4 regions of the Heyndrickxia faecalis genome follow, and region 4 is predicted to be linked to each of the others. Evidence: predicted binding sites of a transcription regulator. Region 4 holds the regulator's gene; each other region holds the start of a gene.

Region 1 (8,125 bases), 370 kb from region 4:
TCCGACCGGCATGAACATTGGGGTATCATAGGTGCCATGCGGCGTATGGAGTTTTCCAAGGCGGGCGCCCGTATGCTTTTCCGTTTTGATCAGTTCATAAGTAATGGCAGCCAAGTGATGCGCTCCTTCCACTATTTAATCAGCATCGCATCCCCGAAACTGAAGAAACGGTATTTTTCTTTTACCGCCGTCTCGTAGGCATGCAAAATATTTTCCCTTCCCGCCAATGCGCTTACCATCATAATAAGCGTCGACTTCGGCAGGTGGAAATTGGTGATCAGGGCATCAATTGCTTTATATTGATAGCCCGGATAAATGAAAATATCCGTCCAACCGCTTGAGGCGACGATTTTTCCGTCATGGGCGCTTGCCACCGTTTCAAGTGTGCGGGTGGAGGTGGTGCCAACAGAGACCACACGGCCGCCGTTTTCTTTTACTTCCGTAATCGTGCGGGCCGCTTCTTCTGATACCTGATAAAATTCCGCATGCATATCGTGGTTTTCAATATTTTCCTCATTGACGGGGCGGAAAGTGCCAAGGCCGACATGGAGCGTAATATAGACAATTTTCACGCCCATTGCCTCAATTTCTTTCAATAACGCTTCCGTAAAATGGAGCCCGGCAGTCGGCGCTGCGGCAGAACCCGGCTCTTTTGCATACACCGTCTGATAGCGGTCCTGGTCCTCGAGTTGTTCTTTAATATAGGGTGGCAGCGGCATTTTTCCGAGTTCATTCAGCACTTCGTAAAAAATTCCTTCGTACTGGAAATCCATTACCCGGCCGCCATGGTCCAGCTCCTCCGCACAAACGGCGGAAAGCTGCCCGTCGCCGAACCGGACAACCGTCCCTGTTTTCACACGTTTTGCCGGTTTGACAAGCGTTTCCCAGCGGTCTCCTTCGAGCTGTTTTAAAAGCAGCACTTCAATTTTTGCGCCTGTTTCGTCTTTTATGCCGAAAAGCCTTGCCGGCAGCACTTTTGTGTTGTTTAAGACAAGGCAGTCCCCCGGGCGCAAGTATTGTGTAATGTTTTTAAATACGCTGTGTTCAATTTCTCCTGTTTTTTTATCCAGTACCATCAGCCGACTGTCCGAACGATTTTTTAAAGGCGTTTGGGCAATCAGTTCTTCCGGCAGTTCATAATCAAATAAATCGAGTTTCATTGTTGTTTCCCCTTCATTTTGAATCCCATTTGCGGTTATTTGAACCGTCCAATGATATATAATAACACACTTAAGATCACGCTTAAAAGGATCGATGTTGCGATTGGAAAATAAAAGGTTGTGTTCCCTTTTTTAATGAGGATATCGCCCGGCAGCCGGCCGATTTTCGTAAACTGCATCAACAGGCCGATAGCAAAAAGAATCACGGCGATCGTCATCAGCACTTTTCCAAATCCGCTCATTCCGGTACCTCCATATGAAAATGTGCGTAGCAAAGCGGGGTCGCTACCCTGCCGCGCGGCGTGCGCTGCAAAAAGCCAATTTGCAGCAAATACGGCTCATATACATCTTCAATCGTTTCCCTTTCTTCCCCGATGCTGGCCGCAATCGTGTCGAGCCCGACAGGACCGCCCCGGAAGCGCTCTATGATCGCTTTTAACAGCTTATGATCAATATGGTCAAGCCCGCGTTTGTCAACTTGCAAAAGTTCAAGGGCATAATTGGCGATCTCAAGGGTGACCTTTCCGTCTCCTTTGACCTGGGCAAAGTCGCGCACCCTTCTTAACAGCCGGTTCGCAATCCGCGGCGTGCCCCGCGAACGCCTTGCAATTTCCGCTGCCCCCTCAGGCTCAATCGCCGTCTCGAGGATGCCGGCTGTCCGCAGCACAATTTCCGCCAGTTGCGCTTCGTTATAATATTCGAGCCGGCTGATCACCCCGAACCGGTCGCGCAGCGGTGCTGAAACCGAACCGGCCCTCGTCGTCGCCCCGATCAAGGTAAACGGGGGCAGGTCAAGGCGGATGGAGCGGGCACCCGATCCTTTGCCGATCACGATATCAAGGCAAAAGTCTTCCATTGCCGGGTACAGCACTTCTTCAATCGCTTTCGGCAGGCGGTGGATTTCGTCAATAAACAGCACTTCCCCCGGCTCAAGCGCGGTTAACACGCTGGCAAGATCGCCCGGCCGCTCGATGGCAGGCCCTGAAGTCGTCCGGATGTTCGCGCCCATTTCGTTTGCGATCACGGTGGCAAGCGTCGTTTTGCCAAGCCCCGGCGGACCATAAAGCAGCACGTGGTCAAGTGTTTCGCGCCGCCCTTTCGCCGCTTCAATAAACACGGCTAAATTATGCTTCACTTCATCCTGGCCGATATATTGCGCAAGGGTTTGCGGCCTGAGGCTCATTTCAAAGGAAACTTCCTGTTCATTTGCCTCGCCGGAAACTACGCGGTCTTCCATGCTCTCCCCTCCTCCATTATTTTACCATTGCTTTTAAAGCGAGTTTAATATATTCATCCGCAGAAAGCACTTCTTCCGGAAGTTCTGGCACCACTTTCGCGATTTCTTTTTCCGAATAGCCGAGCGCCGCCAAAGCGAGCATCGCTTCTTCGAGGTTTTGGTTGGTGGATGCAGGCACCGCTTTTTCCACGCCTGCCTCGTCCGGCATCTCCGGCACGAGGCCTTGCAGCTTTCCTTTCAGATCAAGAATCATCTGCCTTGCCGTTTTTTTGCCGACACCGGGGAATTTGACAAGGAAAGATTCATTTTCATTCTCAATGGCGTCAACGACCTGCTGTGGCTGCCCGTACGCAAGAATGGCAAGCGCCCCTTTTGGCCCGATGCCGGAAACATTGAGCAGCTTTTGAAACAGCGCCCGTTCTTCCGCCGTTTCAAAACCGTAAAGCGCGATCAAATCTTCGCGCACATGCTGGTATGTAAAAATTTTTCGTTCCTGCCCGATGCTTTTTGAAAAAATATACGGGTTCGGCGCCAGCAGCCGGTAGCCGATCCCCCCGTTTTCCACGACAACGTAATCCGGGCTCACGGAATCAATGATGCCTTTAATATATTCGTACAACCTTCCCACACGCTCCTCAAAAACTTGCTATCCCATATTGTACCACAGAACGCAACCGTTTTGGGAACGAATGTCCGGTCTTTCCCTTTTTTTCCGGCCGGATGGTTCCTAAAGATGAGGCGCTTTTCCTGTTTCCATGGCGGAAGGAAACCGGCATCCGGAGACAGATGAGTGTCCGTCCGGCATACCGGGCCGCCGCTGCCTCCGGATGGGCTTCCCCGGATTTTCAGCTGGAACAATCGCCCGGGTTTAAATGGCACGATTAGCCGCAGTGCATCGGTTTAAAACAGCACGGGCCACACTCCACAGTGTAGCCGGTTTGATACAGGCCTAACCGGCTTTGCCGCAAAAAAAGCACTTTCTGCACCCGGCCGGGCCGGGTGCAGAAAGTGACTGGGACATTATAATTCGGCGTTATGGTAAATTTCCTGGACATCGTCATCGTCTTCCAGCCTGTCCAGCAATCGCTCCATCTTTTCTTTTTGCGCTTCATCCAAAGCAATTGTGTTTTGCGGCACCATGGTGATTTCTGCCCGGGCAAATGTAAAGCCTTTTTCCTCCAGATTCTTCTTCACATCCATGAATTGCTCCGGGTCTGTATAAATTTCAAACACTTCATCGCTCGTTTCCATTTCCTCGGCGCCTGCTTCAATCACGGCAAGCAGCATTCCGTCTTCATCTATCTCGAGCCCTTCCCGCTCGATGACAAGATACCCTTTCCGGTCAAACAGGAAAGACACGCATCCGTTTTCGCCGAGATTTCCGCCGTTGCGCGAAAAAGCAACACGGACATTCGAAGCGGTCCGGTTTTTATTATCGGTTAAAGCCGTGACCATGACGGCAACGCCGCCCGGCCCGTACCCTTCATATGTTATTTCCTCGTAATGTTCGGCGTTTTGGCTGCCGTTTGCTTTCGCGATGGCGCGTTTAATATTGTCATTCGGCATATTGGCGGCCTTTGCCTTTTCAATGACCAGGCGGAGGCTTGAATTTGCTTCCGGGTCAGGCCCGTTTTTCGCCGCTACATAAATTTCCTTTGCCAGTTTTTGAAAGATTTTTCCGCGCTTTGCATCCTGCGCATTTTTTCTGCCCTGAATATTTTTCCATTTGGAATGGCCGGACATGGCCATCACTCCTTTCTGACAGCGCTGATACAGTCCCCTATTACTATACCATACTCGCCCGAAAGGAGGATGAAAATCGTTATGCCGGCGGGGAGCGCCCCTGGTTTTCCGTTATGCTTGCAAACGCCTTTTTACTTCTTTTTGAAACCGGGCGCGTTCCCCGAACTGCCCAATTGAAAGCAGAGAAAGATGCGGCCAGTACTGCTCTTTTTCTTTTTTGCCGCTTCCAGCAAAACGGTTCCACTCCCTTAAAACATCCGTCGGGTAAAGAAGCGCCTCCAGAAAAGTTTCCCGGTCCGGCGCGCCATCCAGCATTCCCCAGTTTTCAAGGGCGGCAAGCGACCATGAAGCAGCGGGCAAAACCCGGTTGCAAAACTGGAGATCATCAGTCCAGGCCGGGGCAAGGCGGGCAAGGTCAAAATCAATCAAATACAGTTTCCCGTTTTTCGCACGCAAAAAATTATGGTGGGCAACATCGCCGTGCGTGATGCAGTACGGCGGGCGGTGAAGCCAATGCTGTTTTTTTTCGAGCCGGTTTAACGCCTCGCCTGCCCATCTTTCGTACGCGGTGAAATACGTTTCCGGCAAATATCGGACAATCTGTTCTTTGTTTTCAAGAAATGCACGGTACCGCGCCTGCCATTTTCTCAGCTGAAAAAAGCGTGGAAATTCCATTTTTACGGCTTGCGGAAAATGTGCGGTCTTTTCGTGATACTGTTTTAACAGGCGGAAAGCGGCGCGGATGTCTTCTTCCGTCCCGAAGGTGAAACCGGCCGGGTCTTCTTCAATGTATGCCATAAAGCCAAAAGTTTTGCCTTGAAAGGGGCTGCCGCTTTCATCTTCCAGAAAACGGCAAGTTTGAGTGAAACCGCTTTTCTGCAGTTCCGATGTAAGCAGCATTTGCCGTTTAAGGCGCGCATCGGAACCATATTGCTTCATAATCACTTTTTTTGTCTTTGTCCCGACAAGCCACACCCGGTCGCGCAACCTGCGCCAGTGAACAATGGGTTCCTGCAGCCTGTTTTCCGCATAAAGAAGGAGACGTTTGGTTTCGTCTCCCTCTTGTCTTCCGCCGCCCATTATTTTTCTTCTTCGCCGGAAGGATCCCGGGTTTCCTGCGGCTGGTCCGTTTTTTCGCCCCGGTCATAGCCGAACGGGGCCTGCATCCCGTACGGTTCCTGCACGCCGTATGGCGGTTGCGGCATCCCGTATGGCGGTTGCGGCATGCCGCCAAATGGTTCCTGCATGCCGTACGGTTGCGCCGCCATCCCGTACGATTCCTGCATGCCGGCGTACGGTTGCTTTTGGCACCCGCATGGCTGCGGCTGGTGCGGCGGATACGGGGCGTACTGCGGCATGGTTTGCGGCGGCATGTACTGCGGCATATAAGCGGGGCTTTCTGAAGCAGCGCCGTATAAAGGAGCCTGCTGCGCTCCCCATTGCGGCACGGCGGCAGGATGTTGCGCAGAAACCCCTGCCTGCATACCGGGGCCATACGGGTAAGGAGAAGATGAAGAAGATTCTTCTTCCCATTCGTAACCCGGCATCACTTGCTGCCCCTCCTGCCACGCCGGCTGCTGTTGCGGCATAAATCCTGCCGGCGCGGACATCACCGGCATTTGCGGATAGGCCATCGGGTACGGCATTGGATACGGGACTTGCGGATAAGACATGCTGAAAGGATGCGGGAAAAATCCGGCGTGCATGTCCTCTCCCCCGCAGCCGCAATCGTATACCGGCATCACGGGCGGACACGGATTGTATGGTACATACATTTCCGGGCACTCTTCCTTTACCGGCATGGTGTAGTGCATGCTTTCCGACGATTCGCTTTCATGGTGCTTCGGCGGCGGTGCCGCTGTATGGGTTTCGATTTCAGCCATATTGGTCACATAGTAATTATGGATGTCAATTTCAGGAATGACCGGTTGCGGCATTACCGGCTTATAAATCGTTTCTTTTTTTTCAACCACTTTTTCTTTCACCGGCATTTCTTTCGGTCCCGCCGCTTTTGGCAACTCTTTTTGAACCGGCATTTCTTTCGGTCCCGCCGCTTTTGGCAACTCTTTTTGAACCGGCATTTCTTTCGCCACAGGCATCTTTACCTCAGGCATTTGCTCGTACGGATGGGTCACGAGCGGCATTTCTTTTGCACCCGCGTGGCCCGTATAACCTGCATGGCCTGTATGTGTCTCTTTTTTTACCATGCCGCCCGTTGTCGGAACTTTAATTTTCATGCCGGGCATAATCATTTCCGGATTGGATAATTGCGCATTCAATTTTTTCAATTCGTCAAAATCGGCGCCGTATTTTTTGGCGATTTTCCAGAGCGTATCGCCTTTTTGCACGATATGGATTTTCACACATTTCCCCTCCTCAAGGCTTAAGTCCATACATTCTATGTGGTGCCGGGCAAAATGCGATTGATTTTACATAAAAACTTATGAACGTCCCGCGTCCTTTATGCCCTTTAAAGGGTTGATTCTTTCATCCCGGCGCCTTCGTATGATAAAATCCGAATGAGGCCGAATGAATGGGGGGAAACGCTGTTGGCAGAGAAGAAAAAAATTCTTGGGGATGAAAGGCGGCATTTGATCCTCGAATGGCTGCAGAATAGCCGGGAGCCGATTACGGGCGGGGAACTGGCAAAAAGGACAAATGTGAGCCGGCAGATTATAGTAAATGATATTACGCTCCTGAAAGCGAAAAACGAACCGATCCTGGCAACGAGCCAGGGATATTTGTACATACACCCCGCCGGTGCGGAAAACAAAGTGGAGAAAACGCTTGTTTGTATGCATAGTCGCGAACAGGTCGCAGATGAGCTGAATTTGCTCGTGGACCACGGGGTGACCGTAAAAGATGTCAAGGTGGAGCATCCGGTATACGGCGATCTGACCGCCTCGATCATGGTCTCCACCCGCGCAGAAGTGGCCCGGTTTATCCGCCAAATTGAAGAAACAAATGCCAGCTACTTATCCGAATTAACAGGCGGCATCCACTTGCATACGGTGGAAGCCGCAAGCGGGCGGCAGGTTGAAGAAGCGGAACAGGCGCTGAAAGAAGCTGGCATTTTATTTGCAGAAAATGAAAAAGAGCTGCCCTAAACATAAAGGACAGCTCTTTTTCATCACCCATCCGGCCTAAAAACCTGGGTTTAAAGCTTGTTTTGCAAAAAAAAAATAAGCCCGGGTTCCAGCCGGGCTTATCCTAACATTCTTGAAGAAGCGATCATCATTTATCCGCCATATACCTATAATAGGTCCCGAGTTCTTTCACGGTGCAGCCGAGCGCGTGGATTTCCTCAAGCGAAAAGCGGACGAGCTTTTCTTCTAAGGAGTGGTTCAGGTCAATCATAAAAAAGTAGTTTCCAAGCCCCGTCTTTAACGGCCGCGATTCAAGCTTGCTCAAGTTAATCTTTCGCCAGGCAAAGGCAGACAACACCTGGTGCAGTGATCCGGCCTTGTCCGTCGGCAATGTGACCATGATCGTCGATTTCAGGAAATCAGGCGTTTTTTCGATATGAAGCTCCTCATTTGAAAGGACAATGAATCTCGTATGGTTAAACGGATAATCATGGATTGCACGCCTGACAATTTCAAGACCGTACAGTTCCGCTGCCATTTCGTTGGCGATCGCCCCCCATTTCAGTTCCGGGTGTTCGCTTACATATTTCGCAGCAGCGGCCGTAGAGCCCATTGCTTCCACTTCCGCATGCCGGAATTCCCGGCGCAGAAACTGGTGGCACTGCGCAAGCGCATGGGAATGGGAAATGATTTTTTCCGTTTCCCGCCAGGCGCCGGCATTTGCAGGATGAACCATAAAATGCTGCTCGATCGGCACGATGATTTCCGCGCGGATCGGCGGCAGTTCTTCATGATACAAGTAATCGACCGTTAAATTTACCGAACCTTCCAGGGCGTTTTCAAGCGGAACAACCGCCATATCCACCTGTTTTGTCTTCACGGCTTCTAGACATTCCGGA
Region 2 (8,125 bases), 720 kb from region 4:
TGTTGTCTAAAACAACCGGCCTGACATTGATAGAGACTGTGCTGATGAGCCTGATTGTCTATGCCGGCGCCAGCCAGTATATGGGTTTAAGTTTGATCGCTGCCGGCACAAGCCCGTTTGTCATTATCCTGACCACCTTTGTCGTCAACATCCGCCATTTTCTTATGACTGCCGCCTTGAGCCAAAAAGTGGAAGAACCAAGCAAATGGAAACGCGGATTGTTTGCGTTCGGCATTACGGATGAAACTTTCTCGGTGCTCGCCACGCGGAACGGAAAAATACCGCTCGGCTACGGATTTGGCGTCACTTTTATCGCTTATGCCAGCTGGGTCGTGAGCTCCGGGATCGGGTATGTAATCGGAGCCAATCTGCCGCAATTTTTGCAGGCAAGCATGACGGTTGCCTTATATGCGATGTTTATTGGCCTCCTTGTCCCGTCTTTGAAAAAAAGTGTGAAAGTCCTTTTTCTTGCCGCCCTTTCAGCAGCGTTCAACAGCATTTTTACCGGGTACGGCGTCATGGAGGAAGGCTGGTCCATCATCGTATCCACTTTGTTGTCAGCTGTTTTGGTCGAAATAGCGGAAACATACAAACAGAAAAAGCGGGTGAAAGAAAAATGAGCACCATCCTCCTCGTGATTATCGGCATGGGCATCGTGACGTTTTTGCCGCGGATGCTGCCGCTCGTCCTTTTGCAAAACAAAACGCTGCCGCCGTTTTTGGAAGGCATTTTAAAAAATGTTCCGTACGCCATTTTAGGCGCCTTGATTTTTCCAAAAGTGTTTTTGATCCAAAAAGATCCGCTGTTCGGGGTAATCGGCGCGGGAACGGCCATCCTCCTCGCGTTCATCGGCGCGAATGTCATCATTGTCGTGCTCGGGGCGATTGCGGTGTTGAGCTTTTATTCTTTTCTGTTTTAAGACAAAGCCGTATTGGCTGTTCTAAATGCCTTTTTCCTTGGCTACATATATAGAAGAGGACAAGGAAGGAGTGCATGTGGAGTGAAGATGAAGTGGGCGCTGCGGGCAATTGCGGCATACATCCTGTTCGGCCTTTTGATGTACTGGTATTTGTTTTATTACGCCGATGCTGCTCTTCCCGCCCAATATAAAGGGACAGCCGCAGATCCCGCTACTTTTATGAGCGGCCGCCAATTGTTTTTAAGCGAAGCATACGCAAAAATCAGGAATCTGCTTTTTTTCCTATCCGTGCCGTATGAATGGCTGTTTTATTTTTTGGTACTTGTGCTTGGCATTTCCAAAATGTTTGAAAAATGGGCAGCGGCAGTTTCACGCATCCGCCTCATTCAAACTGCGGTTTATTTCTTTTGGTTTTCGCTTGCATCCTTTTTGTTTACCTTTCCGTTCGGTTATTTGTCCCATCGTTTTTCAAAAGCGTACGGCATTTCCACCCAAGATTTTGCAGGATGGATGAAAGATGAACTGACCGATTTCTGGGTAAACTTTGCCATCATGTTTGCTGTCGTCGCGGTATTGTACGCCTTGATGAAAAAATTCCGGCGGAAATGGTGGCTCCCGGCCTGGCTGCTTTCCATTCCTTTTACGGTATTCATGATGTTTATCCAGCCGGTCGTGATTGACCCGCTGTATAACGATTTTTATCCGTTAAAAGATAAGGCGCTGGAGGCAAAAATTCTGGCGCTTGCGGAAAAAGCGCACATTCCCGCTGATCATGTGTATGAAGTGAATATGTCGGAAAAAACAAACGCCCTGAATGCTTACGTCACAGGCATCGGTTCCAACTCAAGAATCGTACTCTGGGATACGACCCTCAACCGTATGGATGATAAAGAAATTTTATTTGTGATGGCACACGAGATGGGGCATTATGTAGAAAAACATATCTACTTCGGCATCGCGGGCTATATTTTGATGATGCTCATCGGGCTGTGGCTGATTGCCAGGTGGATGAATGCGGTTGGGCGGTGGAAAGAAAGCGGGCGGTGGATGTCCGGGATTTCCAGCATCAGCTCGCTGCCTTTATTTTTGCTCATTTCCTCGGTTCTCCTTTTTGCGTCAAGCCCGCTTACCAACTGGGCATCGCGCTACCAGGAGATGCGGGCGGACCGTTATGCCGTACAGATGACGCATGATAAAAAGTCCGGGGTTGAAACGTTCCAAATTTTAACAAAAGCGGGTTTAAGCGAAGTCAATCCACCGCTTCTTGTCAAAATATTTCGCTATGACCATCCAACAATGCTGGAGCGGATCCGCATGCTGGAAGAATAAGGGATACTGAAAGTGCAGCAGGCGCGGCCTGTTCCGGGCAAAAATCTTTTGGCCGCGCCCTGCATTTGCCATTTTTATGCAAAAGAAAAGCCGTGCAAACGGGCCGGGCCTGTTTGCATGGCCTGTATTTAACCAAATTGCAGGTTGATTTTTTTCAGTTCGTTTGTTAAATGCATGAACTGCTCCTTATCGCGAAGATCAAGTACATGGTCAATTTTTCTTAACAACGCTTCTCTTTTTTTGTTCAGCAGGATCTCATTCAGCAACATGTCCGTGTAAATGTGTTCCACAAATTTCTCCATCTGAATCCGGGACTTCGGGCTTTCTTTCGGCACGTCAGAGAAAGATTTTTTGTTTTCCATGTATGATCACCTTTTTCCGCTTTTTTTTATTATACAGAGCATTTCAATAAAAAGCAATGTAAAAATTGAATTTTTCTGAAACGGTAAACAAGGAAAAAAATGCATATTTTTAGAAAAACGACTAGAAATGTAGGAAATTTGTACTATAATAGAAAGTGAATTATGAGAAAAATAGAATGGGGGAATACTTTATGCAACATGGAGAATTGGACATTCATCCAAATACGATTGCGCTGATTCCTTGCCAGGAGGGAGGAGAAACAGGGACAAAAATACTGGAAGTGGATCGGGAACGATTTGTGCCAGAACTTCCCCTGAGTATCGTGAAAAAAAGCTGTCAATACTTTGGAAGCGATTACGAAGGAAGGAAAAATGCGACAAAAAGCTTGATTCATGTTCGGCACAAGCCGCCGATCCTCGTTGATCCTCATACAGCTACCATAATTTTTCCAACAAAATCGCCCAGCCAGCCGGACTGTATTTGGCTGATCTCCGGGCATATTAAAGACCACACCCCAGAAGGCAAAAAAACTGAAGTGATTTTTTCAAACAATCAATCACTCGTATTGCCAATCAGCTACGGTTCGTTTATTAACCAGTACCATAAAGCAGCTGCTTTGCAGGTTGCTTATGAAATTAATATCCGACGCTCCCGCATGCAATTTTTGAAACAACAGGGATACAGGGCGATGGAAGACAGCGGGCTGTATTGGATTTAAGCTTGGCAGGGAGGGGGTCCCTGCCTTTTCGTCCAATAAAACGAACGCCTGCCCGGGAAATAAAAATGAAACATTGCGAACGGCAAGTCCGTATACAGGGGGTAGTGCAATTTGAGGAGGTTTGGAAATGAACAACCACGATATTGATTTTAAACTGGTCGGGGATGACATGCAGTTTGTTGAAGTCGAGCTCGACCCGCAGGAGACCGTCATCGCCGAGGCCGGCAGCTTGATGATGATGGAAGACGGCATCCGGATGGAAACGATTTTTGGCGACGGCTCGGGCAGCCAAGGCGGCATTATGGGAAAACTGTTCTCCGCAGGAAGACGGCTGATCACCGGCGAAAGTCTTTTTATGACCGCCTTTACGAACGAAGGCCGTGATAAAAAGCATGTAGCGTTTGCAGCGCCTTATCCGGGCAAAATTGTACCGATGGATTTAAGTGAACAAGGGGGAAAAATCATTTGCCAGAAAGATGCATTTTTGGCAGCGGCAAAAGGGGTTTCAGTCGGTGTTGAATTTCAGCGGAAACTTGGAACAGGGTTTTTCGGCGGGGAAGGATTTATTATGCAGAAGCTTGAGGGAGACGGCCTTGCCTTTATTCATGCAGGCGGCACGATCCAGAAACGCGAGCTCGCACCCGGCGAAACATTAAAGGTGGATACAGGCTGCCTTGTCGCCATGTCACGGACGATCGATTATGACATTGAATTTGTCAAAGGGATCAAAACAGCCCTGTTTGGGGGAGAGGGCCTGTTCTTTGCCACTTTACGCGGGCCGGGATCGGTCTGGGTGCAGTCCCTGCCATTCAGCCGCCTGGCCAGCCGCGTATTTGCCGCAATGCCGGCAGCGGGCGGTTCGAAGGATGAAGGCAGCATGGCAAAAGGCTTGTTTAATTTGTTTAACGGGGATTAAGAGGTATAAAAGCACTGCATTTTGCGGGACATTTCCCGGAACATGCAGTGCTTTTTTTCGGCATGTGTAAATATGATAGTCCGGAAGCAGGGAGAGCGCCCTGACGGCGGTTGCGCGGCCCGGCCGGATGGGAAGGACTTTTCTGGGGGCGGGAAAAGGCAGTATTTTACTTGGAAGCGGGGCATCCCCCGGTAGAAAAAACAGGAAGCATATTTTTTAAGCAAAAAGCTTGATTCATAGAAAAATATCCGTTACAATAAAAGAACAAATGTTCCTTGTCCGGCATGTTTCCGGATATGGAGCCAACTGAGCTCATCAAAAGGAAGTGAACCAATTGTCCCTTCGATTTATTACCGGGCGCCCCGGGACAGGAAAGACAGCTTTCATTCACCGTGAAATCAGGCAGAAACTGCTTGGCGATCCGGGCGGGGCACCGCTCATTTACCTTGTGCCGGAGCAAATGACTTTTTTATCGGAAACACGGCTTGCGCATGACCCTGACTTAGGCGGAATGATCCGCGCCCAGGTGTACAGTTTTACGCGCCTTGCCTGGAAAATATTGCAGGAAGTCGGCGGGATCAGCCGCACCCATGTATCGAGCAGCGGGTTAAATATGCTCATTCGGAAAATTTTAGAAGACCAAAAAGAAGAACTTTCGGTTTTCACGCGTGCGGCGGATAAGACTGGCTTTATTGATAATGTTGAACGCATTTTGACTGAATTCAAACGATTTTGCGTCTCGCCTGCACAGCTTCAGGAAAAACGTGCGTCCATCGGGGAAGCGGACGGGGAAAGGGTGCTTTCCGACAAGCTGCACGATTTGGAACGCGTCTATCAGGCATATGAACAAAAACTGGAAGGCAAATACATTGATTCGGAAGATTACTTAAGGCTGCTTGCTTCTGCCGTTGAAAAATCCCGCTATCTGGACGATGCGGAAATTTATATAGATGGGTTCCATACGTTTAACCCGCAGGAATACTTGGTGATCGGGGAACTCCTGAAAAAATGCCGCCGCGTGACGGTTGCACTCACAACGGACCGGGCTTTTCGCGGGATGCAGCCGGATGATTTATACTTGTTTCGGATGCCGGGAGAAGCCTATGCACATATTTATGAACTGGCGCGCACCTTTCAAATTGAAACGGAAGAAGACGTGGCGCTGTATGAACCGGTCCGTTTCCAGCATGAAAGTTTGCGCTTTTTGCAGTCCCGGTTTGAAGAACTCCCGTTTCCTACTTTTCTGGGGGAAAACAGCATCGAAATCTGGCAGGCGAACAACCGGCGGGCAGAAATCGAAGGCGTTGCCCGTTCCATCCGTGAAGCGGTCATGGAAGGCAGCTGCCGCTATCGTGACATTGCCCTCCTTGTCCGCAACGGGGAGGCCTATCAGGATTTAATCGAAACGGTTTTTTACGATTATGATGTGCCGTATTTTATCGACAGAAAACGGCCAATGCTGAATCATCCGCTCATTGAACTGATCCGTTCGACTTTGGAAATCATCCGCGGCAACTGGCGTTATGAACCGGTTTTCCGTGCCATCAAAACAGAATTGCTGTTTCCGCCTGGAGACACCCGTATACTGCGTGAAAAAATGGACCGGCTTGAAAACTATTGTCTGGCTTACGGCATCCAGGGAGAACGGTGGACGAGCAGAAAAAGATGGGAATACCGGCGGATCCGCGGCCTCGAACTGGAAAACCTTCCGCAAACGGATGAGGAAAGAAAAATCGAACAGGAACTGAATGAACTCAGGCTTCTGGTCACGGCGCCGATTTTGCGCCTGTCGCGGCGTTTGAAGCGCGCCCGCACCGGAAAAGCACTTTGCGAAGCGTTGTATCTTTATCTCGAAGAATTGGAGATTCCGGAAAAACTGGAAGCGCTCCGGCTTGAAAAGGAAGAAGCGGGGGATCTTGTTGCTGCCAGGGAACACGACCAGGCATGGGATGAAGTCATGGGTGTATTGGACCAGTATGTTGAAATCCTTGGCGATGAACCTGCTGATGTTGGGAAATTCTCTGCCATTATGGAAACCGGGCTTGAGTCATTAAAATTTTCCATCGTTCCTCCGGCTTTGGACCAGGTGCTCGTAGCGAATCTGGAACAGTCCCGGCTGTCCGATGTCAAACTGGCGTTTATCATTGGGGTCAATGACGGGGTCATGCCGGCGAAAATTTCCGAAGATGGCGTTTTAAATGATGAAGAGCGTGAATATTTAAGGCTTACCGGGCTTGAAATCATGCCCGGCAGCAAACGGCGCCTGCTCGACGAAGAATTTATCTTTTACCGGGCATTGACGACACCGTCTGAAAAACTGGTACTATCTTTTCCGCTTGCTGATGAAGAAGGGAAAGCATTGCTGCCGTCCCCGTTCATCAACCGGATAGAGGACATGTTCCCGGCACGCGGCGGCGCATTATGGGTGAATGACCCGGCGGAACTGGAAGAGAAACAGCAAGCCGCATACATTTCCCACCCGGCGGCTGCCATTGCTTTTGTCACTTCGCAGCTGCAGTTGAAAAAAAGAGGGTATCCGATGGCCGGCTTCTGGTGGGATACGTATAACTTTTATATGGAGAACCCGGAATGGAAAAATCGGGCGGCCCATGCTTTTTCCAGTTTGTTTTACCAAAACAAAGCCCGGAAGCTCTCCGAAAAAACGAGCCGGGAACTGTACGGCGACCATATCCTTGCTAGCGTATCGAGAATGGAGCAGTTTTTCACCTGCCCGTTTTCCCATTTTTCGACATACGGGCTGAGGCTGCGGGAACGGGATGTATTTCGTCTTGATGCGCCGAATATCGGAGATCTTTTCCACGGTGCATTGAAATGGATTTCCGACACACTGCAGCGCGAAGGCATTCCATGGTCAGAGATCACAAAACAACAAAGCATGGAGCTGGCAAAAGCGGCAGTGGACGACCTTGCCCCGAAATTGCAACATCAAATCCTGCTTAGTTCAAAACGCTACCAATATATTAAAAGGAAACTGGAACAGGTTGTCGGAAGGGCTTCTTATATTTTAAGCGTCCATGCGAAACGGAGCGGCTTTGAACCGGTCGCGATGGAACTCGCTTTCGGGCCGAAAAAAGAGCTCCCGCCGCTTTCGTTTACATTGAAAAACGGGGCGAAAATGGAGCTGCAGGGCCGGATTGACCGCGTCGACAAGGCGGAAAGTGAGAACGGTGTGTACGTCAGGATCATCGATTACAAATCAAGTGCGCACAAGCTCGATTTGACAAATGTGTATTACGGTCTTGACCTGCAAATGCTCACCTATCTGGATCTCATTATGACGTATTCGAAACAGCTGACAGGGGAAGAAACGATTCCGGCGGGCGTTTTGTATTTCCATCTTCATGATCCGCTGATTTCGGCGGAAAAAATGTTGACGGCTGAAGAAATTGAAGAAGAAATTTTAAAAGACTTCCGGATGCGGGGACTGTTGCTGGACAGCCCAGAAGTGATCACATTGATGGATCAGTCGCTTGAATCTGGCAACAGTGCGATTGTGTCGGCAGGTTTGAAAAAGGATGGCCAATTAACGGCCCGTTCCGAAGTGGCAAGCAAAGAAGACTTTGAAGCGATCCGCAGCTATGTGCGCAATATTTACACAGAGGCTGGTAATGCGATCCTGTCCGGCACAACGGATATCGCGCCATATAAAATAAAAAAACAGGCGGCGTGCACATTCTGCCCGTTCCGTTCGGTCTGCCAGTTTGACCAGTCGATGGAAGAAAACAATTACCGCCTTATTCACCCGGAAAAACCGGAAGAAATCCTCGCCAAAATGAGAAAGGAGCGCAGAACAGATGAAAATAGCCATTCCGGATAAACCGGCGAATGCCGTCTGGACGGATGACCAATGGAAAGCCGT
Region 3 (8,125 bases), 310 kb from region 4:
ACAAGTCACGATCACGGTCGGAAACACCGTCAATACGGAAGTGTATATCAATGGCAAAAAACTAAAATACAATATTCCGGCATCCAAAGAAGTACGCCAGGATATGATCGTCCAGTTTAACGGGTCACAAACGAAATAAGCCTTGTTTTAAGGCTTTTTCTTTGGAAAATATATAGACAGTTGGAGGAAAAGCCAGTGAATTTGCCGAATAAAATTACTGTATCACGTGTATGTTTAATCCCTGTTTTTTTACTCATCATGGCGGTGCCGTTCGATTGGGGCACCTTTGATTGGCTGGGAGCCAAAATTCCGGTCACCCATTTTGTCGGTGCGGTGATTTTTGCCATTGCCTCTATGACAGACTGGATCGACGGCCACTATGCCCGCAAATACAATCTCGTTACCAACTTCGGGAAATTTCTCGATCCGCTTGCGGACAAACTGCTTGTTTCAACGGCGTTTATTTTGCTCGTTGGGCTCAAGCTGGCGCCGGCATGGATTGTTGTCGTAATCATTGCCCGCGAGTTTGCCGTGACAGGCTTGCGACTGATTTTAGCAGAGGGCGGGGAAGTAGCAGCAGCCAATATGCTTGGGAAAATCAAAACATGGACGCAAATCATTGCCATCCTTTTATTGCTGTTGCATAACTTCCCGTTTTCGGCGCTCTCTTTCCGCATGGATCTGGTCGCTTTGTGGGTGGCGCTCATCTTTACCATCTGGTCAGGTGCTGATTATTTCTATTTAAACCGGGGCGTACTTGCCCGCTCGAAATAACCATGCAGTGAAAGGCAGCCTTTCACTGCTTTTTTGCCCGCCGGTGGCTTGTGCTAATCCGGCACGGGAGAAAAAGGCAGCCATTGCTTCGAGTGGATTTGCGGCCTGGATTACGCCGCCATGTGTTCGTTTTTTTGCTCTAAAAGAAAGGGAGGAATGGAAAGTGAATGCCGAAATTATTGCAGTCGGTTCGGAACTTTTGCTTGGCCAGATCACCAATACAAATGCCACATTTATTGCCGCACAATTGGCAGAGATCGGCGTGGATGTGTACTACCAGACCGTTGTCGGTGATAACGCAGAGCGGCTCGAAGCGGCAATCCGGACAGCGGAGGGTCGCGCCGATCTATTGATTTTTACGGGTGGGCTCGGTCCGACAAAGGATGATTTAACAAAAGAAACGATTGCATCGCACATCGAAAAAAAACTGGTGACAAACGAAGATGCCATGCGCTCCATCGAACAGTTTTTTATCCGTACAAAACGAAAAATGACGGAAAACAACAAAAAGCAGGCACTGGTCATCGAAGGTTCAAAAGTGTTTCCGAATGACCACGGTATGGCGCCGGGCATGCTGGCCAAAAGCGGAAACCACTATTATATGCTGCTGCCCGGCCCGCCGCATGAACTGGAACCGATGTTTATCCATTACGCAAGCCCCGCGATCCAGGAAGAACTGGAAACGATCGAAAAAATCGAATCGCGCGTCCTCCGCTTCTTCGGGATCGGCGAATCCCAGCTGGAAACAGACATCCGCCATATACTGGACAGCCAAACCAATCCGACTGTTGCTCCGCTTGCGAAAGAAGGGGAAGTGACACTTAGGATTACGGCGAAACACCAGTCGGCGGAAACGGCGAACCAAATGATCGATCAAGTGGAAAAAGAGATTATGCAAATTGCCGGATCGTATTTTTACGGTTATAACGATACGACATTAATGGAGGCCCTGCTCGAAAAGCTTTCGAAAAAACAGCTGACGCTTGCCTGCGCGGAAAGCCTGACTGCCGGCAAATTTGCAGCGGAAATGGCGTCCATCCAGGGTGTCAGCACAATGTTGAAAGGCGGCGTTGTCGTCTATTCAAACGAAGCGAAGATGAAGCTCGCCAAAGTGAAAAAAGAAACGCTTGACAAGTACGGCGCCGTCAGCAGCCAGTGTGCAAAAGAACTGGCGGAAAATATCCGTAGCATTATGGATGCCGACATTGGCATCAGTTTTACAGGCGTGGCTGGCCCGGACTCCCTTGAAGGCCATCCGCCGGGAACCGTGTGGATCGGCATTGCGATAAAAGGGAAAGAAACTGCCACTTATCTGTTGGAACTTCCCGGATCCCGCAACAACGTCCGCACGCGATCGGTGAAATACGGCTGCTGGCATTTGCTGAAACTGCTTTAGGTCGAAAGCCGCTTCTGCTCATGGCAAGTGACGGAAGCGGCCTTTTTATAAAAAAATTTGTTTGCCAAAAATTCAATTTTCGGCTCTTTTTGCCGGGGGAATTTTCATTTTTACAGGGGGAAAACCCCATTTTTTTGCCGGATTTTTGCAAAAAAGAGACGAATGAGCGTTCGAGATTTTGCTTGGCAAACAAAGAAAAAACGGGTATAGTATAGATATAGATTCATTGCTTTCGAGAGTTTGGAATGAATAAAAGGAGGAAATTTTGTGAATGATCGTCAAGAAGCCTTAGACAAGGCTCTGAAACAAATAGAAAAGCAATTTGGTAAGGGTTCCATTATGCGGTTGGGCGAGCAGACCGACCGGGTTGTCTCCACGATCCCGACCGGTTCGCTTGCGCTTGATATTGCCCTTGGTGTCGGTGGTTACCCGCGCGGCCGTGTCATTGAAATATACGGCCCTGAAAGTTCTGGTAAAACAACGGTTGCCCTGCATGCGATTGCGGAAGTCCAGGCACAGGGTGGACAAGCGGCGTTTATTGATGCGGAACATGCACTTGACCCGGTTTATGCCCAAAAGCTCGGTGTCAATATTGATGAGCTGCTCCTGTCCCAGCCGGATACGGGCGAACAGGCGCTGGAAATTGCGGAAGCGCTCGTCCGCAGCGGCGCAGTGGACATTGTAGTCGTTGACTCCGTTGCTGCGCTTGTGCCGAGAGCGGAAATTGAAGGGGAAATGGGCGATTCCCACGTCGGCCTCCAGGCACGGCTGATGTCCCAGGCGCTGCGGAAATTATCGGGTGCAATCAACAAATCGAACACGATTGCGATTTTCATTAACCAAATCCGGGAAAAAGTCGGCGTAATGTTCGGTAATCCTGAAGTCACACCGGGCGGCCGTGCGCTCAAATTCTACTCATCCGTGCGCCTTGAAGTGCGCCGTGCCGAACAGATCAAACAAGGGAGCGACATTGTCGGCAACAAAACGAAAATCAAGGTTGTCAAAAACAAAGTAGCGCCTCCGTTTAAAACGGCAGAAGTGGATATTATGTACGGCGAGGGGATCTCAAAAGAAGGCGAGATCGTCGATATGGGAAGCGACCTTGACATCATCCAAAAAAGCGGGGCCTGGTATGCTTATAACGGCGAGCGGCTCGGCCAGGGGCGTGAAAATGCGAAGCAATTTTTAAAGGAAAATGCGGATCTGAAAAACGAGATTGCCGCAAAAATCCGGGAACATTACGACCTGACAGAAGATGCCGGTTCCCATGAAACCGAGAAAGCTATAGATGAACAAGAAGCTGTGGAAGGACAGGAAGAATTAAATTTGGAGTAACCGGTGTATAAGCGCCTGAAATGCTGACCGCATCCAGGCGCTTTTTGCCGTCCATTTACCGCACTTTTTTGCGCCACAAAATCTGCATGGCGGAGAGGAATCAACACAAATTTACAATGGCAATCTTTCCGCTTCACTTGACAATAAAAATTCCCACCTTTAAAATTAATATGTATATTTTATTTTTCTAAAAATGACTTTCTCCTGTACGGAAAGCAAATCCTCCCGGAAGTTTCCGGAAGGGGGGCCGGTTTTTTCATCCGGCGGCTTTTCCGCATGCGGCTGATGGAACCATCCTTGTCTTCAGCCGGACCGGGACGAAACGCATGATTGGGTTTTCATGCATATACACCGGAGGGGCTTGCCCCGGGATCGACGTTTTACTTTTTAAGCCAGGCGCTGTATACTGTAAACCTAAGGATTAATGTAACAGCCGACATTTTTAACGTAGAAGAAGTTCATAGCAAGAGGAGGTGAGATTGATGGAGTCTCTCATATGGATCATCTCCCTTTTGCTTGTCCTTATCGTCGGTGTAGTTGTTGGCTATTTCATCCGGAGATCAATTTATGAAGCGAAAATTGCAGGGGCGAAAAATGCGGCAGATCAGATCGTTGATGAAGCAAAACGCGAAGCTGATCGCCTGAAAAAAGAAGCCCTGCTTGAAGCGAAGGATGAAAATCATAAACTTCGTACGGATATGGAACGGGAATTGCGTGAACGAAGAAATGAATTGCAAAGACAGGAAAACCGCTTATTGCAAAAGGAAGAGAACCTCGATCGCAAAGATGAATCGCTCGATAAGCGTGAATCGATGCTTGAAAAGAAAGAGGATTCTTTAAACCTGAGACAACAACATATTGAAGAGATGGAAAGCAAATTGGAGGAGATGGTTAACGAGCAGGAGTCTGAGCTGGAAAGAATCTCGGGCCTCAATCGCGAACAGGCGAAAGCCATCATTATTGAAAAACTGGAAAACGAGCTTTCCCATGACATTGCCGTTAAGGTAAAGGAAGCGGAAACAAGGGCAAAAGAAGAAGCCGATAAAAAGGCGAAAAGCATTCTTTCGCTGGCCATTCAGCGGTGTGCAGCCGAGCATGTTGCTGAAACAACGGTATCGGTTGTCAACCTGCCGAATGATGAAATGAAAGGCCGCATCATCGGAAGGGAAGGCCGCAATATCCGGACACTTGAAACGCTGACCGGGATTGACCTGATCATCGATGATACGCCGGAAGCGGTGATTCTTTCGGGATTCGATCCAGTGCGCCGGGAAACGGCACGCATTGCACTGGAAAAACTGGTTCAAGACGGCCGCATCCATCCGGCCCGCATTGAAGAAATGGTTGAAAAAGCAAGGCGGGAAGTGGATGAACATATACGCGAAGTGGGGGAACAAACCACTTTTGAAGTTGGTGTCCATGGCCTCCATCCGGACTTAATCAAAATTCTTGGCCGGTTAAAATTCCGCACGAGCTACGGGCAAAATGTCCTCAAGCACTCGATAGAAGTCGCATTCCTTTCCGGATTGCTGGCTGCCGAACTCGGGGAAGATGAAATCCTTGCCCGCCGTGCCGGTCTGCTTCATGATATCGGAAAAGCGGTAGACCATGAAGTAGAAGGAAGCCATGTGCAAATTGGCGTCGAACTCGCAACCAAATACAAAGAACATCCGGTGGTCATTAACAGTATTGCTTCTCACCATGGCGATACGGAACCGACCTCTGTTATCGCGGTGCTTGTCGCTGCCGCTGATGCTTTATCCGCTGCACGGCCTGGGGCGCGCAGCGAAACGCTTGAGCATTACATCAGACGGCTTGAAAAGCTGGAGGAAATCGCCGAATCGTATGACGGTGTTGAAAAATCGTTCGCGATCCAGGCGGGGAGAGAAGTACGCATTATGGTGAAACCGGAACAGATCGACGACCTGGAAGCTCATCGCCTGGCACGTGATATCCGCAAAAAAATTGAAAATGAGCTGGATTATCCGGGCCATATTAAAGTAACGGTTATTCGGGAAACGCGGGCTGTTGAATATGCAAAATAAGCGGTGACGTGTTCACCGCTTATTTTCTTTAACGTTTTGAAAAGAAAATAAAGATTGTTTTACAAAGCATAGAAAGGATTTATTGCATGAAGATTTTATTTATAGGGGATGTTGTAGGGTCATTAGGGCGTGAGATGGTGAATGAATATTTGCCGAAGTTAAAGGCGAAATACAGGCCGCATTTGACCATCGTAAACGGGGAAAATGCAGCCGGCGGGCGTGGGATTACCAAAAATATTTACCGCGGCCTGCTGGATGCAGGTGCGGATATCATCACGCTCGGAAACCATGCATGGGACAACAAAGAGATTTTCGACTTTATTGAGGATGCAAAATGGATGGTGCGCCCGGCCAATTTTCCGGACGGGACCCCGGGAAAAGGGATGGCGTTGATCAAAGCGGAAGGAACGGAGTTTGCAGTCATCAACCTGCAGGGCAGAACGTTTATGAACGCGCTCGATGACCCGTTCCGGAAAGCAGAAGAGATGGTGGCACTGGCAAGAAAAAGAACTCATTTTATCTTTGTTGATTTTCATGCCGAAACGACAAGCGAAAAGCAGGCGATGGGCTGGTTTCTCGACGGCAAAGTGTCTGCCGTGATCGGGACGCATACGCATGTGCAAACCGCGGATGCAAGAATTTTGCCAAACGGTACAGCCTATCTGACCGATGCCGGCATGACCGGGCCGTACGATGCCATTCTCGGCATGGACAAAGAAGCGGTAATGAAAAAATTCCTGACTTCGCTTCCTGTCCGTTTTGAAGTGCCGAAATCGGGAAGGAAAATATTAAGCGGATGCATCATCAGCCTTGATAAAAAAACAGGCAAAGCCGCAACGATCCAGAACATTTTAATTAATGAAGACCACCCGTTTATCTCTGAATAAACGGGTTTTTTCTTTTTCCGGATGGGTGCCGGGCAGGACAGCGCCTCTTTTTATGTACCGGTGCTTATGAAGGATGGCATAACTCGCAGAACAAAGGAATATAGTAGCAGTGAAATGATTTTTCCCGCTGTGCGGGGGGCAGCTCCCCGGAGTTTTTTTGAGCAAGAGACGTTCACGAAAGCCCGCACGACAAGCAGGAAAATCAGTAGCCTATATGCGGGGCGGCTGCCGGATTGTTTCGGACAGCCGCCCCGTTTCCAGCGAAGCCGGGAAAAGGCCGGGCTGGAAACGGGCAAGAGATACTTCACGTTCGAACATGAATCGTCACTCTGAACGGACATTCGGTTAACGGAAGGAGACAAGGAGGAGAAGGAATGGAAATATTAAAAGTTTCAGCAAAATCTAATCCTAATTCTGTAGCTGGTGCACTTGCCGGTGTTCTTCGTGAAAGAGGGGGGGCGGAAATCCAGGCGATCGGGGCGGGCGCCATTAATCAGGCTGTAAAAGCCGTTGCCATCGCAAGAGGGTTTGTGGCCCCGAGCGGTGTGGATTTAATTTGCATCCCGGCTTTCACGGATATTCAGATTGAAGGAGAAGAAAGAACCGCTATTAAACTCATCATTGAACCCCGCTGATATAGATTGAAAAGAAACGCTGTTTGCAGAAGCAGACAGCTTTTTTTTGTATGGAAAAAAGGTTTGCGGAAACTGTCATACTTTATCAGCAAAAAGAACCCGTCCACGTGATAAAGTAAAATCGTGGCGCGCTTTATCTTTGCGCCTTTTTTACTGCAGCCTGAAAAGTGGCTGAAGGAGGGGTGGAAGTTGATCCATATCATTGCTACTGCTGAATCGTCCGGGCAGGCTGAAGCGCTGATTGCGGCCGGAGTGGATACCCTCTATATCGGGGGGAACCGTTTCGGCTTGCGCATGCCCGGCCATATCACGCTTGAAGACATAGGCGACATTACAAAGTTTGCACACCGGCAGAATAGAAAAGTGTATACAGCCGTTAACGGATTGATGCATAACGGCCATATAGAGGCGCTTCCGGAATATTTGTTATCACTTGAAAAAGCGGGAGTGGATGCGATTACTGCCGGGGATCCGGGCGTGATACAGCTCTTAAAAGAAATGAAACTGAATCTGCCTTATATTTACGATGCACAGACGCTTGTCACATCGGCAAACCAGATAAAGTTCTGGCTCAAACGCGGGGCAATAGGGGCCGTGGCGGCGCGCGAATGTACTTTTATTGAATTAAAAGAGATACAGGCGCAAATCAAGCAACCCGTCGAGGTACAAGTATACGGCCCGACATGCATCCACCACTCGAAGCGCCGCTTGCTTTCGAATTACACCCAATTTGCGCATCTTAATGCCGGCACAACTGTCCGTGACAGGCTCAGCATCAGCGAGAAAAAAGACAGGGAAAATCAGTATCCGCTTTTTGAGGATGAAAATGGCACCCATATTTTTTCCGCAGAAGACATTGCGCTCATTCGGTATTTGCCGGATCTGCACAGGGCGGGGCTGGATACGTGGAAACTCGACGGCATTTTGGCCGAAGGGGAAACCTTTACGGATATTGCCGCCCTTTATGTCCGGGCAAAAGAAGCGGTGCTGTCCGGCACTTTTGATGCGGCGCGTTTTTCAGCTGAGCTTTTGCAATTGCAGCCGGAAACGCGG
Region 4 (8,125 bases):
AAATCCTTTGCGCCGGATTCAATTGCTTCGACGACCAGTTTTTGCTGGCCAAGCGCGGAGCAAATAATAATTTTTGCGTCCGGGAATTCGCGCACGATCTTTTTTACCGCTTCAATGCCGGTCATCTCCGGCATAGTAATGTCCATCGTCACAACATCCGGCCTGACTTCACGGTATAATTCAATCGCCCGCTGCCCGTTCTCCGCTTCGCCTACAACGGTATGGCCGCCGTTTTCCAGCATTTTCGCCAAAGTCATCCTCATAAATTTTGCATCATCCACAATTAACACATTTGCCATCGATCGAATTTCTCCTCCTCATTGATCCGTTAAAATGCAACCCGGATTAAAATCCCTGGAATCCCCCGAACAGTGCACTCATATAACCGGAAATGACAGGCATCCAGTCAAAAAAGAGCAGGATTCCGGCGACTATCATCACAACACCGCTCCATTTTAAAAGTTTTACGCTGTATTTTTGCATCCACCCCAACCGTCCGATAAAAAAAGCAAGGACAAAAAAAGGTATGGAAAAGCCAAGTACATATGCAGCCATATAGACCGACGCAGAAGCCGGATGGGCCACTGCCATTGCCAATACCGAGGCAAGAATCGGCCCGGTGCAGGGCGTCCAGCCGGCAGCAAACACTAGCCCGACGAGAAAAGAACCCAAAAATCCCGCCGGCTGCTTTTTTATATCGATTCGGTACACCTTCATAAAGATCCCCGGATGAAAAATGCCCGCTGCAAGCAGCCCAAAAAAAATGAGCGCGACTGCACCGAGCTGCCGGATGACATCCTGGTAACGGATAAAAAAACTCCCGATCCAGGAAGCACCAAACCCCAATGCAATAAAAACAGTGGAAAATCCCGCGAGAAACCAAACGGTATGCAGGATACTTTTCCACTCCCGCATGCCGCCCCCGCTTTTTAACCGGCTGACAGAAGCGCCTGTTATATAAGAAACAAAAGCAGGATAAAGCGGCAGGCAGCAAGGAGATATAAAGCTCATGAAACCTGCCCCGAAAGACAGCCATACAGTTACATCAGCCATCGGTTCACTCCCCATCCCGGCTCATTTTCATTTTAACATAAACTGATTGAAAGAGAAAAAACATCGTGAAAAGCATAAAAATGGAACATGAAATCAAAAACCACCTTTTCTGTGCAGAAAATTGGCAGAAAAAGTGGTTTACAGAATCGTGAGAAGCTTAACAATGGTGATGGATATACCACAAAAGCCGGTCGCCCAGCTTAAGATTTCATTTGTTTGTTCATGGCATTCATCATTTGATTGATTTTCTTTTGAGACGGCTTCATACCCATTTGCATCATCATCATTCTCAGCATTTGTTCATTAATCGGCGGATTTTTCTTCAGGTAATTCATCATATATTTACGGGCGATGAAAAACCCGATTGCTGCGCCTGCCAAAAGAGCAATTAGGGCTACAAGAACGAACACCCAAATCATAATATACCTCCTTCACTCACATACAGTGTACTAAATCCATTTGAATTATACAATACTTGTTTTCTTCTCACACGAATTTTCTTTCTTTAACCGGTTTTATCCAGCCGAATCGTTTATGGTCATAATCGATTGCAAGCAAATCTCCTTTAAAGTTCCTCAGAATTTCAAAAACGGCGGTTTCTGTATCATAACTCCCGTATACGTTCAGCTGGAGCATTCTTTCTTCTATGGTCACTTCCAGCACCTGCCCCTCTTTCTTTGAAAGAAGTTGGCAAGCGCCTGTTTTCGTCATGTTGCTGGTGTCAGAAAATAACGGCTGCAAGACATGATGGACAGACAAGAGCGGAATCGGCTTTGTAATATAATGGATCTGTCTGCTGAGGACATTTTTCAAACTTCCGGAAACGTGCGCATACTGGTGAAAAAGATTAAAAAACATTCGTTCCCTGCCGTAATAATATTGTGCAAACTCCTCTTTTATCAGATAGATAGAATAGGACCGCATATGATCTCACTCCCGCAACTTTGTTACCTTCACTATAATGGACGGGCCTCAAAAAAGTTGTCGTTTGTTGTAACAAAATTTAAAAAATGAGTTTGAAACATTTGATTGCATGTACAGACAAGAAAATAAGCGTAAATACATCAACGCGCTGCCGATTATGCGGTAGCATCCAAGGGAAAAGCCATTCAGCTCAGCCCCCGCACTTTTAGTCCCCCTTTTCTTATACCCTTCCTGCATAAAAAATGAGCCTGCTTTCGCGAATACCGCAAAAGCAGGCCCGGAACGATTACATGCCCAATAATTTTTTTACACGTGCCACAACATTTTCAACGGTAAATCCGTATTTTTCCATAACGGTTTTACCGTTTCCGCTGGCGCCAAACGTATTAACCGACAAAATATCGCCTTCATCCCCGGTATACCTTTCCCAGCCGAATGGTGAAGCCATTTCAATGGCAAGGCGTTTTTTCACCTGTGCCGGCAATACGGATTCTTTGTATGCTTTGCTTTGCTGTTCAAAACGGTCCCATGACGGCATGCTGACAACAGCAGCATCAATCTTTTGTTCCGCCAATTGCTGTTGCGCGAGCACAGCCAGATGGACTTCCGACCCGCTGGCAAGAAGGAGAACGTCAGCCGTTTCTTTTTGTGCAGGGGACACGACATAGGCACCTTTTGAAACGCCTTCCAACGCTTTTTCAGACGTCCCTTTCAAGGTTGGCAGCCCTTGGCGCGTCAAAACAAGCGCTGTCGGATGGTTTTCAGATGACAGAGCAAGGCGCCAGGCAGCCGCCGTTTCATTGCCGTCCGCGGGGCGGATGACCGACAAGCCCGGCATCGCTCTTAAAGAAGGAAGCTGTTCAACCGGTTCATGTGTCGGACCGTCTTCCCCGACAGCGATACTGTCATGCGTAAAGACGTACGTTACCGGAAGGCCCATAAGAGCAGCTAGGCGGATGGCAGGACGCAAATAATCCGAGAAAACAAAGAACGTGCCGCCGTATACATGGACACCACCATGAAGCGCCATACCGTTCATGGCTGCGCCCATCGCAAATTCGCGGACACCGAACCAAATATTGCGCCCTTCATAGGCATCCGGCATATAGTCCTTGTCTTCTTTCAGCCGCGTATTGTTGGATCCGGCAAGGTCTGCAGATCCCCCGAACAAAGACGGCAAATGTTTGGAGACGGCATTTAGCACTTCCCCGCTTGCCGCACGGCTGGCAAGGGTTTTGCCTTCTTCATAGACCGGAATGTCCTTGTCCCATCCATCCGGCAGCCCGCCTTTTATCGCCTGTTTTAGTTCAGCCGCAAGCTGCGGGTATTGTTTTTCATAGGCCTCAAACAGGGACGCCCACTCCTGTTCCTTTTTCACGCCATTTTCCACAACCAATTCACGGAACCGTGCGTAAACTTCATCCGGAACATAGAAGTCTTCTTCAAATGTCCATTTATACGCTTCTTTCGTTAGTTTCAGTTCATCTTCTCCGAGCGGGGCGCCGTGGGCAGCCGATTTCCCGGATTTGTTTGGAGAACCGTAACCGATGATCGTTTTCACTTCAATGAGTGTCGGCCGACTTGTATCCGCCTTTGCTTCCTCGATCGCTTTTGCGACCTGTGCCATATCATTCCCGTCTTCAACCCGCAAATACTGCCAGCCGTATGCTTTAAACCGGTCGGCAACACTTTCGGAAAAGGCCTTATTTAAGTCGCCGTCAAGGGAAATGTCATTGGAATCGTACAATACAATGAGACGTCCCAATTTTAAGTGTCCCGCCAATGAAGCAGCTTCGGCAGATACGCCTTCCATTAAGTCGCCATCTCCGCATAAAGCATATGTATAATGGTCAATGACAGGGAAATTTTCTTTATTGTATACAGCCGCCAGATGCCGTTCTGCCATCGCCATTCCGACTGACATGGCAATCCCCTGCCCGAGCGGACCGGTCGTTGCTTCCACGCCTTCCGTATGCCCGTATTCCGGATGACCCGGGGTTTTGCTGCCATATTGCCGGAAATTTTTAATATCATCCATGCTTAATGCATAACCGGATAAATGGAGCAGGCTATAGAGCAGCATGGAACCATGCCCTGCGGATAATACGAAACGGTCCCGGTTAAACCAGTGCGGGTTTTCCGGATTATGGTTCAAATATCTTGTCCAGAGGGTGTATGCCATTGGTGCAGCCCCCATCGGAAGCCCCGGATGACCGGATTTTGCTTTTTCGATGGCGTCAATGGACAATGTTCGGATTGTTGTGACTGCCAGTTCGTCCGTTTTATCAAACATCTGTTAACATCCTTTCTTCATGGGTTACAACTCTATATTAAGGCAAGTGAAACCCATAACACAACTCTTTTACCATTTTGTATGGATTTTGTAAGAAAAAAGCAGGATGGTTTCCTTTTTAGTGCAGCTTTCTTTTTGTTTGAATTTGCTTAATTTTTTCCGGGGTAACGTCCTGGCCAGCCGGGTCAAGCACACGGACATTTTCAATCGTTTTTCTGAATGAAGAGCGGAACGCCTGCAAATACTCGCTTCGCAATTTTGACTGTTCCTTTGCTTCTTCACTTGTCAGGGCGCCGGTTTTCGCTTTTTTCGCCAATTCGTTAATCCTTGCCATTTTTTCTTTTGAAAGCATATTTTCTCTCCTTTTATCCGTAATTGATGCCATCTTACTAAAATATGGACCCGCCTGCAACGAAAGCGCACCCGTGAAACGGTTTTGATACTATTTATCATGCCCCGTTTCCTCCATATATTCCCTGTAACGCCGGTGGACGGTTGCTTTTGAAACTTGGTAGCCGAAACCGCGCATAGTCGCAGCAATTTCTTGAAAAGTCAAGCCGTTATCCCGCAGGCGGATAATTTCTTCAACCGGCACTTCCTTTCGCTCCCTGCCGTCCGGATTCCGCTTCCCTTTTAAATTTTTTTCCGGACGGTAGCCGTTTTTGACTGCACGCTCCATTCCCCTTTTAATTTTTAAGTTATGCAGCTTTCGCTGATACTCTTCAACCATGCTGACAATTTTCAGCACCATTGAATCAGATTCCGAAAGCTCCAATTCTCCGTTTTGCGCATAACAATATACTTTAATCCCTTTTTTATATAAAAAATGAAGCAATGCAATTTTTGCATTTCCTCTTCCGATCCGTGTTTCATCCTGCACCAGTACGGCGTCAATCTTTTCATTTTCAATCGTATCAAGAAGATCAAGGATGCCGGGCCTGTCCAGGTCATAGCCGCTTGCCCGGTCACAGATCACCCCGGCCACTTGAAAACCGTGGGAATCCGAAAGCTTCTCCAGCTCTTCCCGCTGCCTCGCCAAGGAAGTTTCCTGGCTTTCTTTTTCCGTGCTTACTCTGCAATATAAAACAACTTTCATTTTTTCGTCTCCCGTTGTGATTTCATCGCAAGTTCCCTATTATCATCGCTGAATTCATTTTTTTCTATTGGAATGACAATTTTTTCGCCGGCTTTGATCATGTTGCCGTCAATATCATTATGACGCTCAACCCAGCTGATAAATGCTTCCCTCGACATTTTGCCCTTTTCCGCATACTGCCCGGCGATGTTCCAAAGCGTATCGCCCTCTGTGACGCTGATTTTGATATAGTGTGGGGATGGATCCCGCAGACTTCCAATCATGAAAAATCCGAAAACAAGCGTAAGCCCTGCTAAAATCATAACATAGTTATACTTTTTCCATAATCGTGACATCTCCATCTTCCTCCCGCGAATATTCGTTCGTCCAATCACCAGTTCTATTATAAAACGAACGCCTGTTTTTCGTCAACATTTTTTCGAACTTACGTTTGTTTTATCTGCTGCAATATGATATAATAATAGCAAATAATGGCATTCCTCCCGTAAACGTCCCCATACGCAGCGCGGGTGCCAAACAAAACTGTGACGAGGTGAATAGAATGGCAAAACTATCAAAACGGCAACAGGCGATACTTGATTTCATCAAGCATGAAGTAAAAACAAAAGGTTATCCCCCTTCCGTGCGGGAAATCGGCCAGGCAGTCGGACTTGCTTCCAGTTCAACTGTCCATGGCCATCTCGCAAGGCTTGAAAGCAAGGGGTTGATCAGGCGCGACCCTACAAAGCCGAGAGCGATTGAAATTTTGGACCATGATGAAGAAATACCGGCCCAAAATGTTGTCAATGTGCCTGTTGTCGGAAAAGTAACAGCAGGCATACCGATTACAGCTGTAGAAAATATTGAAGAGTATTTTCCGCTTCCGGAACATCTTGTCCCGTCTGACGAGTCCGTCTACATGCTGGAAATTGAAGGGGACAGCATGGTGGATGCCGGGATTTTAAACGGCGATTATGTGATTGTCCGCTCCCAGCAGACGGCAAACAACGGAGATATCGTGGTCGCTATGACAGATGAAAATGAAGCGACAGTAAAAAGATTTTTCAAGGAAAAAGACTACTTCCGGCTGCAACCTGAAAACCAGACAATGGAACCGATCATATTGAAAAACGTCACCATTCTCGGCGTTGTCATCGGGCTGTACAGGCAAATGGTGCACTGATCAAAAAGAAGCAGTTTCGGCTGCTTCTTTTTTAATAGAGCATATGCGAGTTTGATGGCAAAAATGCCTGTGACACTTGAGGATTTCTGGGCTTCCAATCTATTTTCGAAGGAAAAATCGGGGCAATTAATGGGCATTTTGTTTTTCTGGGCGTTCGACGCAAAAATGCCCATTAAACAAAAACCCCTCAAAGCCTTACGCTTCAAGGGGTTTCTTGCTCAATACATTTCGATATACTGGTCGCGTTCCCATTGGTGGACTTGTGTGCGGAACATGTGTTTTACATTTTTTTACTTTCATGATTTTTGATAATGCCTATATATAAGGAAGTTTCTAGATTTCACTTTCAAAATTTATCATTACTTTTCAAATGTTTTTGGTCATTTTTTGGTCATGATTTTGGTCATGAACTTGAAAATTCAAAGAGAAAAACACGAGGAGGAAGAAGAATGAAGAAAGCAATAATCTTTGGAATTACAGGGTTGTTAACATTTGGTTTGAGTGCCTGCGGGGGAAACGCAACACAATCAAATTCAACATCTAAAGGAGAATCAAAAGCCAGGACTGAAGAAACAGAAAAAAGGCCGGTAGCTAAAACGACATCCGACATATTGGTTGCAGCTAAAAAGAACACTACTTTTGTTGATGAAAACACAGGGAAATATGAGATTACAGGAGAGTATTTAAATGGGCCCACTAATGACGGCATGTATCAGATTATTTTTGGGGAGAACAAGGATGAAGCTTTCATTCTTAATTACGCAGTAAAGCTTGCAACAAATACGGATGGTGAAAAAGGGCTTCTTTTTCTCGAAGAAGGAGATAATACCAAAAGTGGTAAATTCATTGACTATTCGGGAACAAAAATTGATATCATAACTGATACAGCTGAAGAAATCGGGGATGATATCGACCATATGACAAATGGGGAAAATGAAGCAGGAGTTACTTATGGTGGCCCGGTCATTAACAAAGGATTCATTTTTATCAAATTCGAAAACCAGGATAAAACGCCGCAAAAATTGAACATCGATTTTGAAGCCCCTGATTTATTACAGAAAAATGATAATAGGGAATTTGAAACAGTTCCTGGCGATAGCGATACCGGAACACAAAGATTAGGAAAAAACGAGCATGTAACACTTAAACTATCTAAATTAAATTAAATAAGCAGCACACAAACTTGCCCCCGCAAATGCGAGGGCTTTATCTTTGCAGCAGACTCCAGCAGACTCCAGGATGTAAAAGTAATTTACCCGTGACACCTTATTTTACACGCAGATTTTGGCCAACGTAAATCGTATATCTGCTGTCCAGGTGGTTCCACGATTTGATTTTGGCGATCATAGACCCATATTTTGCGGCCAACTCCGAAACAGTATCCCCGCTTCTTACGGTTACATATTTCGTGTTTTCGGCAGCCACGGATCCGGAAATTTTTAGCTTTTGCCCAGCATAAATTAGATTAGCGTTTTTGATGCCGTTAAGGCTTTTTAACCTGGCAACTGTGGTACCGTATTTTTTAGCAACGCCAGACAGCGTATCTCCACGCTTAACCGTGTATGTTTTAGCCGGCACCTTGCTGGATGTTGTCAGT

Evidence for each region. Region 4 encodes LexA, which represses DNA repair genes until DNA is damaged. Its sites were predicted from a motif close to CGAACATATGTTCG; they were not measured.
Region 1: ruvA (Holliday junction branch migration protein RuvA) is a predicted target of LexA. The motif match lies at 3,080-3,093, and genes of this name have one in related genera.
Region 2: addB (helicase-exonuclease AddAB subunit AddB) is a predicted target of LexA. The motif match lies at 4,507-4,520, and genes of this name have one in related genera.
Region 3: recA (recombinase RecA) is a predicted target of LexA. The motif match lies at 2,330-2,343, and genes of this name have one in related genera.

Annotation. Positions count from the first base shown of each region.
Region 1 covers NZ_CP158453.1:1,519,338-1,527,462, reverse strand. Annotated here, with positions in the region: gene tgt (tRNA guanosine(34) transglycosylase Tgt) at 1-114, opposite strand, end outside; gene queA (tRNA preQ1(34) S-adenosylmethionine ribosyltransferase-isomerase QueA) at 132-1,160, opposite strand; gene ABR335_RS07210 (DUF2905 domain-containing protein) at 1,196-1,402, opposite strand; gene ruvB (Holliday junction branch migration DNA helicase RuvB) at 1,399-2,397, opposite strand; gene ruvA (Holliday junction branch migration protein RuvA) at 2,414-3,016, opposite strand; gene ABR335_RS07195 (YebC/PmpR family DNA-binding transcriptional regulator) at 3,418-4,140, opposite strand; gene ABR335_RS07190 (aminoglycoside phosphotransferase family protein) at 4,252-5,220, opposite strand; gene safA (SafA/ExsA family spore coat assembly protein) at 5,220-6,503, opposite strand; gene ABR335_RS07180 (transcription repressor NadR) at 6,690-7,247, shown strand; gene pheA (prephenate dehydratase) at 7,375-8,125, opposite strand, start outside.
Region 2 covers NZ_CP158453.1:2,609,708-2,617,832, reverse strand. Annotated here, with positions in the region: gene ABR335_RS12790 (AzlC family ABC transporter permease) at 1-620, shown strand, start outside; gene ABR335_RS12785 (AzlD domain-containing protein) at 617-919, shown strand; gene ABR335_RS12780 (M48 family metallopeptidase) at 1,001-2,248, shown strand; gene ABR335_RS12775 (IDEAL domain-containing protein) at 2,377-2,610, opposite strand; gene ABR335_RS12770 (competence protein ComK) at 2,766-3,329, shown strand; gene ABR335_RS12765 (TIGR00266 family protein) at 3,457-4,245, shown strand; gene addB (helicase-exonuclease AddAB subunit AddB) at 4,580-8,083, shown strand; gene addA (helicase-exonuclease AddAB subunit AddA) at 8,061-8,125, shown strand, end outside.
Region 3 covers NZ_CP158453.1:2,192,095-2,200,219, reverse strand. Annotated here, with positions in the region: gene ABR335_RS10710 (helix-turn-helix domain-containing protein) at 1-139, shown strand, start outside; gene pgsA (CDP-diacylglycerol--glycerol-3-phosphate 3-phosphatidyltransferase) at 196-774, shown strand; gene ABR335_RS10700 (competence/damage-inducible protein A) at 938-2,170, shown strand; gene recA (recombinase RecA) at 2,438-3,505, shown strand; gene rny (ribonuclease Y) at 3,988-5,550, shown strand; gene ABR335_RS10685 (TIGR00282 family metallophosphoesterase) at 5,637-6,437, shown strand; gene spoVS (stage V sporulation protein SpoVS) at 6,812-7,072, shown strand; gene ABR335_RS10675 (peptidase U32 family protein) at 7,262-8,125, shown strand, end outside.
Region 4 covers NZ_CP158453.1:1,884,865-1,892,989, reverse strand. Annotated here, with positions in the region: gene ABR335_RS09220 (response regulator) at 1-299, opposite strand, end outside; gene ABR335_RS09215 (cytochrome c biogenesis CcdA family protein) at 346-1,053, opposite strand; gene ABR335_RS09210 (YneF family protein) at 1,254-1,472, opposite strand; gene sirA (sporulation inhibitor of replication protein SirA) at 1,540-1,977, opposite strand; gene tkt (transketolase) at 2,264-4,270, opposite strand; gene ABR335_RS09195 (DUF896 domain-containing protein) at 4,389-4,622, opposite strand; gene ABR335_RS09190 (YneB family resolvase-like protein) at 4,713-5,366, opposite strand; gene yneA (cell division suppressor protein YneA) at 5,363-5,701, opposite strand; gene lexA (transcriptional repressor LexA) at 5,908-6,528, shown strand; gene ABR335_RS09175 (hypothetical protein) at 6,978-7,694, shown strand; gene ABR335_RS09170 (GH25 family lysozyme) at 7,795-8,125, opposite strand, start outside.